Linked DNA regions of Pelobacter seleniigenes DSM 18267. The protein of the gene in region 2 interacts with the protein of the main gene of each other region in a pairwise test. Links are inferred from orthologs where the notes say so. Each region holds a gene or a part of one and is shown on either strand. Other genes may lie near its edges.

The links.
Region 1: the proteins of mrdA (region 2) and N909_RS0109260 interact in binary tests that used the Escherichia coli proteins (3 or more experiments, as listed by UniProt). The link is inferred for Pelobacter seleniigenes DSM 18267 from one-to-one orthologs.

What each region holds. Positions count from the first base shown.
Region 1 is NZ_JOMG01000002.1:1,424,759-1,433,099, forward strand. What follows is about bases 2,175-5,210. They hold N909_RS0109260 (penicillin-binding protein 1A), read left to right. Parts: upstream 2,175-2,509; coding sequence 2,510-4,912; downstream 4,913-5,210. Other genes in these bases: N909_RS0109265 (substrate-binding domain-containing protein), read left to right, coding at 5,046-5,210. Also shown: N909_RS0109240 (TIGR04282 family arsenosugar biosynthesis glycosyltransferase), read right to left, coding at 1-422; GTP cyclohydrolase FolE2, read right to left, coding at 438-1,217; 7-cyano-7-deazaguanine synthase QueC, read right to left, coding at 1,231-1,908; more of N909_RS0109265, read left to right, coding at 5,211-6,095; N909_RS24565 (hybrid sensor histidine kinase/response regulator), read left to right, coding at 6,228-8,341. UniProt on the Escherichia coli protein: Cell wall formation. Synthesis of cross-linked peptidoglycan from the lipid intermediates.
Region 2 is NZ_JOMG01000004.1:264,479-267,478, reverse strand. It holds mrdA (penicillin-binding protein 2), read right to left. Parts: upstream 2,431-3,000; coding sequence 571-2,430; downstream 1-570. Other genes in the region: mreC (rod shape-determining protein MreC), read right to left, coding at 2,953-3,000; mreD (rod shape-determining protein MreD), read right to left, coding at 2,420-2,956; rodA (rod shape-determining protein RodA), read right to left, coding at 1-567. UniProt on the Escherichia coli protein: Catalyzes cross-linking of the peptidoglycan cell wall. Responsible for the determination of the rod shape of the cell. Is probably required for lateral peptidoglycan synthesis and maintenance of the correct diameter during lateral and centripetal growth.

The DNA of each region.
Region 1 (8,341 bases), on a different replicon or contig from region 2:
ACCACCTCGACCTCATCGAGCAGTTCCAGGGTCTGCTCAAGCAAAGATAGCGGCAGGTCAGGGGTATCACTGCCGATCAGCACGGCCCGCTCATAGCCGGCGGCAAAGAATCCCCCCAGCGCGTGCTCCATGCGCTGACCGAGGTCGGCGCCCTGTTGCGCGACCAGTTGCACCCCCGGAAAGGTTTCGGCAAACCAATCCCGTGCGCCGGAGTAGCAGATCGCCAGGTCGAAGCGGTGGCGCAGGCTTTCGATCCGACTGACAATTTCCGTCAGGCTCTGTTCATAAACTGCCGCGGCTTCAGCCATGCTCAGCGGTGGACAGAGGCGGGTTTTGACCTGGCCGGGCAGCGGCTGTTTGGCAAAAACCGCCAACAGCGCCTTTTTGCCCTGGTTTTGCCACAAGATATCCACATCGTCCACAAAGTTATCCACAGGCTAGCAATTTTGCCCTTCGATCATGGCGTAAGCCGAATGATTATGGATCGACTCAAAATTCTCGCACTGGATCTTGAACCAACGGATGCGCTCGATGGTCCGCAGTTTTTCCGTCACCGCCCGCACCATATCTTCGACAAACATCGGGTTGTCGTAAGCACGCTCGGTCACCGCTTTTTCATCTTCCCGCTTGAGCAGGGCATAGACCTGGCAGCTGGCACAGTCTTCCACCCATGCGATCAGATCTTCCAGCCAGACATGATCGTCGTAGCGGATCTGCACGGTCACGATGCTGCGCTGGTTGTGAGCGCCCCGCTCGCTGATCTCCTTGGAACAGGGGCAGAGCGAGGTGACCGGAATGCTGGCTTCGAGGATGAAGTCATAATTCTCACCCAAAGTTCCGATCATCCGACACTGATATTCGAGAAGGCTGCGCGCCTGGGAGACCGGTGCCCGCTTTTCAATAAAGTAGGGAAAACTCAGCTCGAGATGGGCGCGACCCGCTTCGAGGCGCTGTTTCATCTCGCCCAGAATCGTCTCGATATTCTCGACGCTGATTTCACCGTGATACAGGTTCAGCACCTCGATGAAACGGCTCATATGGGTGCCCTTGAACTGTTCCGGCAGGTCGACATACATGTTGACCCGCGCCACGGTGTGCTGGCGTTCCCGGTGTTTGTCCTGCACCACCACCGGATAACCGATATCCTTGACGCCGACCTTGTCGATGGCGATCTTGCGGGTATCCGGACTTTGCTGCATATCTGGCATCGGCGTCATGGTCGGGGCCTTTTCAACGCCGGACATAGGCAACAGGATCCTCTTTACCGAGTTCGGCAAACCCTTTCAGGCGCAACCGGCAGGAGTCGCAAAGTCCACAGCAGAGGCCCTCCGGAGTCGGATCATAGCAGGAATGGGTCAACCCATAATCAACGCCCAGAGCCAGGCCGCGCTCAATGGTCTGCGCCTTGGTCAAATCGATCAGCGGGGTATGAATGCGATAGGGGTTTCCTTCCACTCCGGCCTTGGTCGCCAGATTGGCCATGACTTCATAGGCCTTGATGAATTCCGGCCGACAATCGGGGTAGCCGGAATAGTCAAGAGCGTTGACCCCGATATAGATATCTGAAGCCCCCAGCACTTCGGCCCAGCCGAGGGCGAAGGAGAGAAAGATGGTATTGCGGGCCGGCACATAGGTAATGGGAATCTCGTTTTCCACCACCCCGCTTTTAGGAACCTCGATATCCGCGGTCAGAGCGCTGCCGCCCATTTTCCGCAGGTCGATATCAACGACCAGATGCTCTTTGGCGCCGATCCGGGGAGCATATTCACGGGCCTTTGCCAATTCGACGGTATGGCGCTGACCATAGGCAAAACTCAGGGCATAGGCCTCGAACCCTTCGTCACGGGCAATGGCCATGCAGGTTGTCGAATCAAGTCCACCACTGTAGAGCACAACGGCTTTTTTCATAGCTTCAATCCTCTGCTAACAGGTTGTTGAAAAAATCCATGGGCGGACTTTTTCAAACGTGGTCGGGAGCAATGCGCATCCCCTGACCTTACAAAATCAACGACGTTGGGGACAGTCATGAATGGCGCTAGTTTAAGAGTCGCTGGCAGCAAAACCGGGACTGTCCCCGCACGGGGGCTGTCCCAGGTCTTTGCGGTGTTAACCGCGACAGTTTCATGGCTCGCAAACTCTTGGAACAGCCCCCGATGACCCTGGGGACAGTCCCGAGTTTACTGCAAAGTTGCTTAAACGAGAGACATTCGGGACAGTCATTGCTTTTATCCGCCTCTTTCGTGGCCGCGGCAGACCATTAATCGCCCGCCGGGCGAGGCGAATCAATAAATGCGGAGCATAGGCTGAACCCGCCAGGGCGGTCAAGCTTTTGCGGAATCTTGCCCAGAACCCCGAGCAAGCGGGCTTAATTTCCGCTGCGAAGCACCACTAGCTGTTGCTCCGCCGACAGCGCCATGTTATAAATTTCTGGCTCAATTATCAGTACTTGATATTCGCAGCATAAAATGAGAAGCATAAATTTTCCATATTCTGCAGGTCATAGTCCACCATGAAGCGCTCCCTTAAATACGTTTTATTCTTCCTCCTCGGCTCCCCCTTATTGGCAGCGGCATTTTTAATCGGCGCCTATTTTTTCGTGTCGTCGACCCTGCCCAAGGTCGAAACCCTGGCCGACTACCACCCGCCGCTGATCACCAGCATCCATGCCGACGATGGCACCATCATCGCCGAATACTCCCATGAACGACGCATTCTGGTGCCTTTTGATAAAATCCCCAAGACCCTGATCCAGGCCTTTGTTGCGGCTGAGGATTCGAGCTTTTTCAAACACTCGGGCATCGATTTTGTCTCCATTATCCGTGCCGCGCTAAAGAACCTCAAGGCCGGCGGGATCGCCCAGGGCGGCAGCACCATTACCCAGCAGGTGGCCAAAAAACTGTTGCTCTCTTCGGAACGGACCTTCACCCGCAAGTTTAAGGAAGCGATTCTGGCCTGGCGGATGGAAAAGGCCCTGAGCAAGCAAGAAATCCTCTATCTCTACCTCAACCAGATCTATCTCGGCCATCGTGCTTACGGCGTTGAAGCGGCCGCGGAGAATTACTTTGATAAAAATGTCGAGGAATTGACCCTGGCCGAATCGGCCATTCTGGCCGGATTACCGCAGGCCCCCAGCCGCTATTCACCTTACCGCCACTACGAGCGGGCCATGGAACGGCAGAAATATGTCCTCGGCCGAATGGTCGCGGAAGGGTATATCACTCCGGAGGAAAGCCGCCAGGCGGCGCAGGAAAAGGTGGTCATCAAACCGCGCCTGAACAGCCTGCTTGATGTCACGGCTTATTTCAATGAACAGGTCCGTCGCTATCTGGAAGAGCGCTTCGGTGAAGAGATGCTTTACACCGGCGGCCTGCAGGTCGAAACCAGCATCAACCTGGCCATGCAGGAGGCCGCCCGCAAGGCGGTCAAAGACAACCTCCGCAACCACGATAAACGTCAGGGCTACCAGGGCGCCACAGAGGTTCTCGATAGCGCCGGACAGCAGGATTTTCTGGCCGACCAGGTGGAGCAGTTCGCGGAAGAACCGCTGAGTGACGGCAGCTATGTCCAAGCTATCGTCAGCGGCCTGGACGGTGACCGGTTGCTGTGCCGCATTGCCGACCGGCAGGGAGAGATTTCGGTCAAAGAGAGTAAATGGGCCGCACCGATCAGCGTGACTGATGAACAGGTCGAGCCTCTCGGCAATGCCGGCGAGCAAAGGCGGACCCTGTTTCCGATTGGTTCGGTGATCGAGGTTCTGGTCGAAGACAGCACCAGCAAACCACTCAAGCTCAAGCTCGAACAGGAACCCCAGGCCCAGGGCGCGCTGGTGGCCATCGATCCGTTCAGCGGTCAGATCAAAGCCATGGTCGGCGGCTACGACTTTGAAAAAAGCCAGTTCAACCGGGCCATCCAGGCCAAGCGTCTGCCCGGCTCCTCCATCAAGCCGTTGATTTACGCCGCCGCCCTGGACCGCGGCTACACCCCGGCCAGCATCATCCTTGACACTCCGCTGATCTATGAAAACAGAAAGATCGACACCGGCGAGTTGGAGGAGTGGAAACCGAAGAACTACGAAGAAAAATTCTACGGCCCGACCACTTTCCGCCAGGCCCTGGCTCATTCACGCAACGTTGTCACCATCAAGATCCTCGAGGATATCGGGATCAACTATGCGGCCAATTATATCGCCAAGCTGGGCATCGATACTCCTTTGCAGCGAGACCTGTCCATGGCCCTCGGTTCAACCGCAGTGACCCCCCTGGAGATGCTGACCGCCTACACGGTCTTTGCCAACGGCGGGGTTTTGGTCCCGCCGACCTACATAACCCGCATTCGCGACCGCGACGGCCGGATCCTTGAATCCATCGATCCGGCGGACTTTGCCACCGGCATGGCCGCGGACCAGCGACTGATCCGCAAACCGCCGCACCGGGTGATCTCCCCGGAGACCGCCTATCTCATTACCAATATCATGGAGAGCGTGGTCCAGGAAGGAACCGGCTGGCGGGCCAAAGCCCTGGGTCGGCCGTCAGCCGGAAAAACCGGCACCACCAATGACCTGAAGGATGCCTGGTACATCGGCTTCATCCCTCAGTTGGCCTGCGTTTCCTGGGTTGGCTACGACCAGGAAAAACCGCTCGGCAAGAGTGAAACCGGGTCCCGGGCCGCAGCCCCGGCCTGGGTCGAGTTCATGCAGGAAGCCGACAAGCAGTATCCGGCCGCAAACTTCGAGGTCCCGGATTCCATTGAATTTCACCCCATTGACAAGAAGAACGGGCTGCTGCTTCCGGAAGACGATCCGCATGCCTATTACGAAGCCTTTGCTCCCGGGACCGCTCCGACCCGGCTGAGCAGCGACGAGAAGCTTAAAGCAAAGGACTTCTTCCGCCTCGATATGGAAGGAACACTCTGACCGGGCCGACCGGAAATAGTTCTTTGCATTCATTGGCCGATAAAAATGATCCCGTCCTAATAAGCACCTAACAAATAAGGTGTTTATAGCAGTCTCAAGCAACAAACAGACTTCGGATGGGAGCCCGGCCCAAATGATCAGATTCATCCTGCTATGGCTGCTGGTAATAGCGCTTTCCCCGCTCTGCGCTGCAGCTGCGGGGTGGCCGCGGGACAGGATTCAAATCGTTGGTTCTTCAACGGTTTTCCCTTTTGCCCGGGCCGTATCCGAAAATTTCGCCAAGAACACCGGTCATCCCTCCCCTCAACTGTCCTCTACCGGATCCGGTGGCGGCTTTCAGCTTTTCTGCCAGGGCAACGGCCCTGAATTCCCCGATATCAGCAATTCTTCACGCCGCATCAAACCCGCGGAAATTGACCTCTGCCGCACCCACGGGGTAACCGATATCGTTGAAATCAAAATCGGCTATGGCGGCATTGTGCTGGCCAATCTGAATACCGCTCCGGAATTCAGCCTTTCCAACCGAGATATTTTTCTGGCTCTGGCCGCCCGGGTCCCTGTCCAGGGGGAAGAGGGGAGGCTGATCGCCAATCCCTATACCCGCTGGCAACAGCTTGATCGGTCTTTACCTGATCAACAGATTATTGTTCTCGGTCCGCCGCTGACCTCGGGGACCCGCGATCTATTTACCGAGCTGGCCATGGAGAGAGGCTGTCAGAGCATCCCCTGGATCAGGGCGTTAAAGAAACATCACAAGCAACAGTACCGCGAAATCTGCGAGACCATACGCGACGATGGGACGTTCATCGAAGCAGGGGAGCGTGACGAACTGATTGTCAAAGCCCTTCATTCCAGGCCCATGGCGTTCGGAATTTTCGGTTATAACTTTCTGGCCCGAGACCGGAAACACCTGCAGGGTGCTGCCATCGAGCAGGTCCTGCCCAGCCCGGCGAATATTGTCTCCGGCGCCTATCCGTTGGCACGGTCTCTCTATTTTTATATCAAAAAAGCTCACTTAGCCCAGGTGCCCGGACTTAAGGATTATGTGGCTGAATTCACCTCCGATCCCGCCTGGGGGCCCGACGGCTACCTCGCCGAACTGAACCTGATTGTCATGCCTGCAGAAGAAAGAGTGCGTTATCGGCGTATCGCGCAAACCGGCACCGCCCTGGCCGCTGACTGACCGCACGCGGCAGAAAATGAAAAAGAATCTCTCCGGAAAGAGGAGGGAAGGGCAGGCTGCCCGGCCACGCCAGTCAAGGCGCAGGCGGGGCGATGTTATGAACTGTGAGGGGATAGACAGTGTCCAAAAACCATGAAGCGGCTGTACCGAACATTTCAAAAACATATCATCCTCCAGGTCTTCCTGGCCACCATCCCATTTTTGGTCGCCGGTCTGGGGCTGACCGTGCATACCTTCAGCAGTAATTTCACGCTCATTGATCACCTCGGTGCTGAAGTCAGGGAGCTTTTTCAAAACGATACCAGGCAGCTTGAACAGAAGCTGCTCACGTTGAGCGATCTGAACCATCGCCTGACTGCCCAGATCATTGCCTTCGAGAGTGATAAGGAAGCTGTCTCAGCCCGGGAAGAATTCATTCGGCAAGGCGCGGAGCTGCGCGGGGCAGCGGTCTATCAGGCCGCGACGCTCGCCCCGGCAGCCGTGGCAACCTTCTCCGCCGCCGGGGAAAGCCCGGCCCGGATTCTGGCTGCGAGCAAACACCTGTTCGGAGTGGATACCCTCGGCGCTTATTTCTGGGACGGGCAAAGCCGCCTGAGCGAGCTGCTTGGCGACCATCAGCCACCGGCCGCATTCCAGTCCTTTGTCGAACAGGCACTTAAAGACAGAGCAGCGGATTGGTTCGAAGATGAGCTGGCCGGCAAGGATGTCATCGTCGGCCTGGTTCCCGCCTCTGCGGGGGTCTATATCTTTCTGTTCGATGTCTCGGCGGCTTACAGCTTTTTTGATCGGGCTCAGCGTAGCGGGCTCAGCATCACTGCCGCCAAGCAACAGGAAAAACAGTTTGTCGACAACAGGATTCAGCAGCAGCAGTTTCAGAACCAACGCCAATTACAGGGGATGCTGATCCAGGAAAAGCTCAAACAGCGCCACCAGGTGCTCTCTGCGACCCAGACCAAACTGTTGCTGCTGACCGCCCTCAATCTGGTCGCGCTGATCCTGACCGCGGTTTTGCTGTTCTGGGTTCTCGGCACCCGCAAAGTCGGCGCTCTCAATCTCTGGTTGAAGGAAACCAGCCAAGCGATACACCGCTATAAGGAAACAGCCGCTGACTCCGCCGAGCTGTCTTCCGGGCATCTATTCACAACGGCGCTCAAAAACCCGTGCAAGGATTTTTCCCGCAATGAGCTGGGGGAGCTCTCCAGGAATATCAACTATCTGCTTGCCACCCTTGAAGAAACTACGGTGTCCAAAAACCTGCTCAGCAAAGAGATCGAAGAGCGCAAAAAGATGGCTGCGGTATTACGGGAAAGTCAGCAGCGCCTGAATATTATCTTTAACTCCGTGCAGTCAGGGGTGCTGATCATCGATTATGCCAGCGATAAAATTGTTGACCTTAACCCGGCTGCGCTGGCCATGCTGCAAGCCCGCAAGGAAGAGATTGTTCATCAGCAACATAAGCAATTTTTTCTTCCCGAGGCCAGCCTCCCTAAGACCTCGACCAGTCGTATCGGGGAAGCAAACCGGAACCAGTTCCAATTACAGCCGCTGCATGGGGAACCCTTCAGCGTTCTGAAAACCGACTGTAAAATCCTCCTTGACGGGCGGGACATTCTAATCAGCAATTTCATCAGTATCGAGGACATTAAAAAATCGAAACAGCAGTTGGAACAGGCCAAACAGGCAGCAGAACAGGCCAACCGGATCAAGAGCGACTTTCTTGCCAACATGAGTCATGAAATCAGAACCCCGCTGAACGGGGTCCTCGGCATGACTCAACTGTTCAGCGAAACCCGTCTCAACGAAGACCAGCAGAGAATCTCTCAGACCATCCAGGCCGAAGCCGATTCCCTGTTACGAATCATCAATGAAATTCTCGATTTTTCAAAAATCGAGGCGGGAAAAATGGACCTGGAACGAATCCCTTTCAACCTGCATGCGCTGGTCGAACAGGTCACGGAAAACCTGGCCATGCGGATTCCGCAAAAATGCCTGGAGGCCTTCTCTTTCATTCCGGCCGAGGTCCCGACCTGGGTCGTCGGTGATCCCGGCCGCTTGCAACAGGTTCTGACCAACCTGGTGAACAATGCCTTCAAGTTCACCAGAGAAGGGCACATCATCGTTTCGGTAAGGCTCGAAAACGATTCTGAACAGCACCTGCTGATCAGGTTCGAAGTCGAGGATACCGGAATCGGCATCGCTACGGACAAACTGGAGAGCATTTTTGACAGTTTTACCCAGGCCGACGG
Region 2 (3,000 bases):
TATCCCCAGGGAAATCACCGCCCCTTTGCGGAGCCCGGCGAACAGCAACATGGTTCCGGCAATAAACACCACAATGGTGGCCGTCCCCAGGTCCGGCTGTTTCAGAATCAGCACCACCGGAACCAGAATCCACAGCGCCGGCTTCCACAGTTCAAACAGCCCGAATCCCAGGGGGGTCGCCGTCTGCGCCAGAATCTTGGCCAGCAGCAGGATAATCGCAATCTTAATAACCTCGCTCGGCTGCAGATTGAAAAAACCCAGATGAATCCAGCGGGTCGCGCCCATGGAGGTTCGCCCCATGGCTTCAACGAAAATCAGCAGGCAGACACTGAGGACATAGAAATGGACCGAAAAATATTGCAGATGGCGGTAGTCAAACAGACACAGGGACAGCGAAATCAGCAGCCCCCCGCATAGCCAGATCGCCTGTTTCAGATAGAGCGGAGTGGACACCTCCGGCCAGCTGGCGGTCGCGCTGTAAAGGTTCACAATGCCGATACCGGCCAGGGCCAGTACCGTCAGCAACAGGATCCAGTCGAAACTCGTGACCAGGCGACGATCAAACACGTATCACTCTCCCTGCTTTGCAACGGCTTGCTGTTTCAGTTCATGGTAACGCTGAATAATACTGCGGGCGATCGGCCCGGCGGCCTTCCCCCCAGACTGGCCATGCTCGACGACGACAGCCACTGCGATCTCCGGGTTTTCAGCCGGAGCATAAGCGACAAACAGAGCATGGGGGCGAAATCGGTAAGGGACTTCGTCATTAATTTCTTCCTCTTCTTCTTCGTCCGACTTGCGCCTGACAACCTGAGAGGTTCCGGTTTTTCCAGCCACGGTAACGTCATCCAGGTATGCGGCCTTGCCGGTCCCGCGGGGGCTGTTGACCACCGCGACCAAGCCATCCCTGACGGCCTTCATATCGGCCACGGAATAATCGAGCTGGCGCACCACGTTGGGTTGCGGCTGCAGCAGGATGTTTCCGTCCCAGTCTTCAACTTTGCGGATCACTTGGGGTTGCAGCACCTTGCCCCCGTTGGCGACCGCTGCGGTCATCACCGCCAGTTGCAGCGGAGTGGCCAGGACAAAGCCCTGCCCGATGGAGGCGATGACCGTTTCCCCGGCGTACCAGGATTTATGAAAGTTCTTCTGTTTCCATTCTTGTGACGGCATGACCCCGGGACGCTCGCCCGGCAGCGGATATCCCACCGGCGAACCCAACCCGAATTCCTTGGCTGCCTTGGACAATTTATCGATACCCAACTCCAGGCCGACCTGATAAAACCACACATCGCAGCTCTCGCGCAGAGCCTTGTTCAGATCCGTCGGACCGTGGCCGCGTTTTTTCCAGCAGCGGAACCGGGATCCGCCGACCTCGAAATCCCCTTTGCAGTCAATGGTCCGCTTGGTCCCGACCACCCCCTCATGCAAGGCTGCCAGGGCAACGACAATCTTAAAGGTCGAACCAGGCGGGTATTGCCCGGCAATGACCTTGTTCTGCAGCGGATGGCGTTTGTCCTGGGCCAAGGCGCGCCATTCGTCGCCAGCGATACCACGTGCGAACAGCGCCGGATTAAAGGTCGGGCGGCTGACCATGGCCAGGATATCACCGGTCTTGACATCCAGCGCAACAGCAGCCCCGGACTGATCGCCAAAGGCCTCATCCGCCGCCTTTTGCAATTCTTCATCAATGGTCAGGAAAACCTTGTTGCCCGGTTTGGGCGGTTCAACCTGCAGCTGACGCAGCAGCTTGCCCTGCACATCAACTTCAACCAGTCGCCGTCCCTTGGTGCCACGCAAATAGGGTTCAAAGGTTTTCTCCAGAGCGGTCTTGCCGATCAGATCGCCACCGCGGTAATTATAAGTATCCCCCTCTTCCCTGAGCTCATCCTCGGTGATTTCCCCTAAGTAGCCAATCAGGTGAGCGGAGGTGCCGCCGTCCAGATAATCCCGGATCGGTTGAACTTCGGTGAGCACCCCGGGCAGGTCAACACTGTGTTCCTGGACCCGCTCCATGGCCTCCCGGCTGACATCGGTGGCCAGGGTAACCGGTCGATAGATGGGAAAGCTCCGGCCCTGCTCCCAGCGCTCCTGCAATTCCTCGACCTTGATATCGAGCAGCGTTGACAATCGCTCCAGGAGCAGATCACGGTTTTCAACATCCTGGCGCATCACGGAGATTTCGAAGGAGGGGCGATTGTCGACCAGCAATACGGAATTACGGTCGTAAATCGGGCCGCGCGGCGCATTGAGAGTCACCACCCGGGTCCGGTTACGAACCGAACGCTCCTGCAGTTCCTCATAGCTGATCACCTGCAGATACCAGAGCCTTAGCGCCAAGAGCAGAAAAACCAGGGTCGCGGCCACGGAATAAAACAGGAACCGGCGCTGCACCGTGGGCAACTCGATCCATTTCTGATCAATGCCCATAGTGCTTCCCCTGATACAGCAAACTGCCCAGACCGCCCCGGTATCCGAACCACTTCAACAGACGCAGATAAACAACCAACAGCAGCGCAGAAAACACCAGGTTAGCAAGCAACTGCTGCGGTATCGCTGGCAACAGAATCGAGATGACCGGCTCGGTGTCGGCAAAAGCGGTCAGGAAGAAGCCGAGCAAAGCATTCTGCACCAGGGTTCCGGCAGCAACCAGCAATAGCAACAGCGGCGGGCTTTCAACATTCAACTGTTCCGCCACCAGCTTGGTCAGCATGACGATGGCCAGGTCCGCGGAAACATAGAGGCCGAGACTGGGACCGCAGAAGCTGTCCTGGATGGCCCCCAAAAACATCCCGCCAAAGACAGCCAGAGGCAGGCTTTCGTGAAAGCTGAGGAACAACACCAGAATTAGAATCAGGTTCGGACGCCAGTTCGGCGCAAAAAACAGCGGCAGGACACTGCTCTGCAACAGGGCAAAAAAGATCCCGATCAACAGATAGAGCAGAAACCGTCTCATTGGTCTTTCCCCACGATGACCAGAACCTCTTCCAGGTGGGAAAA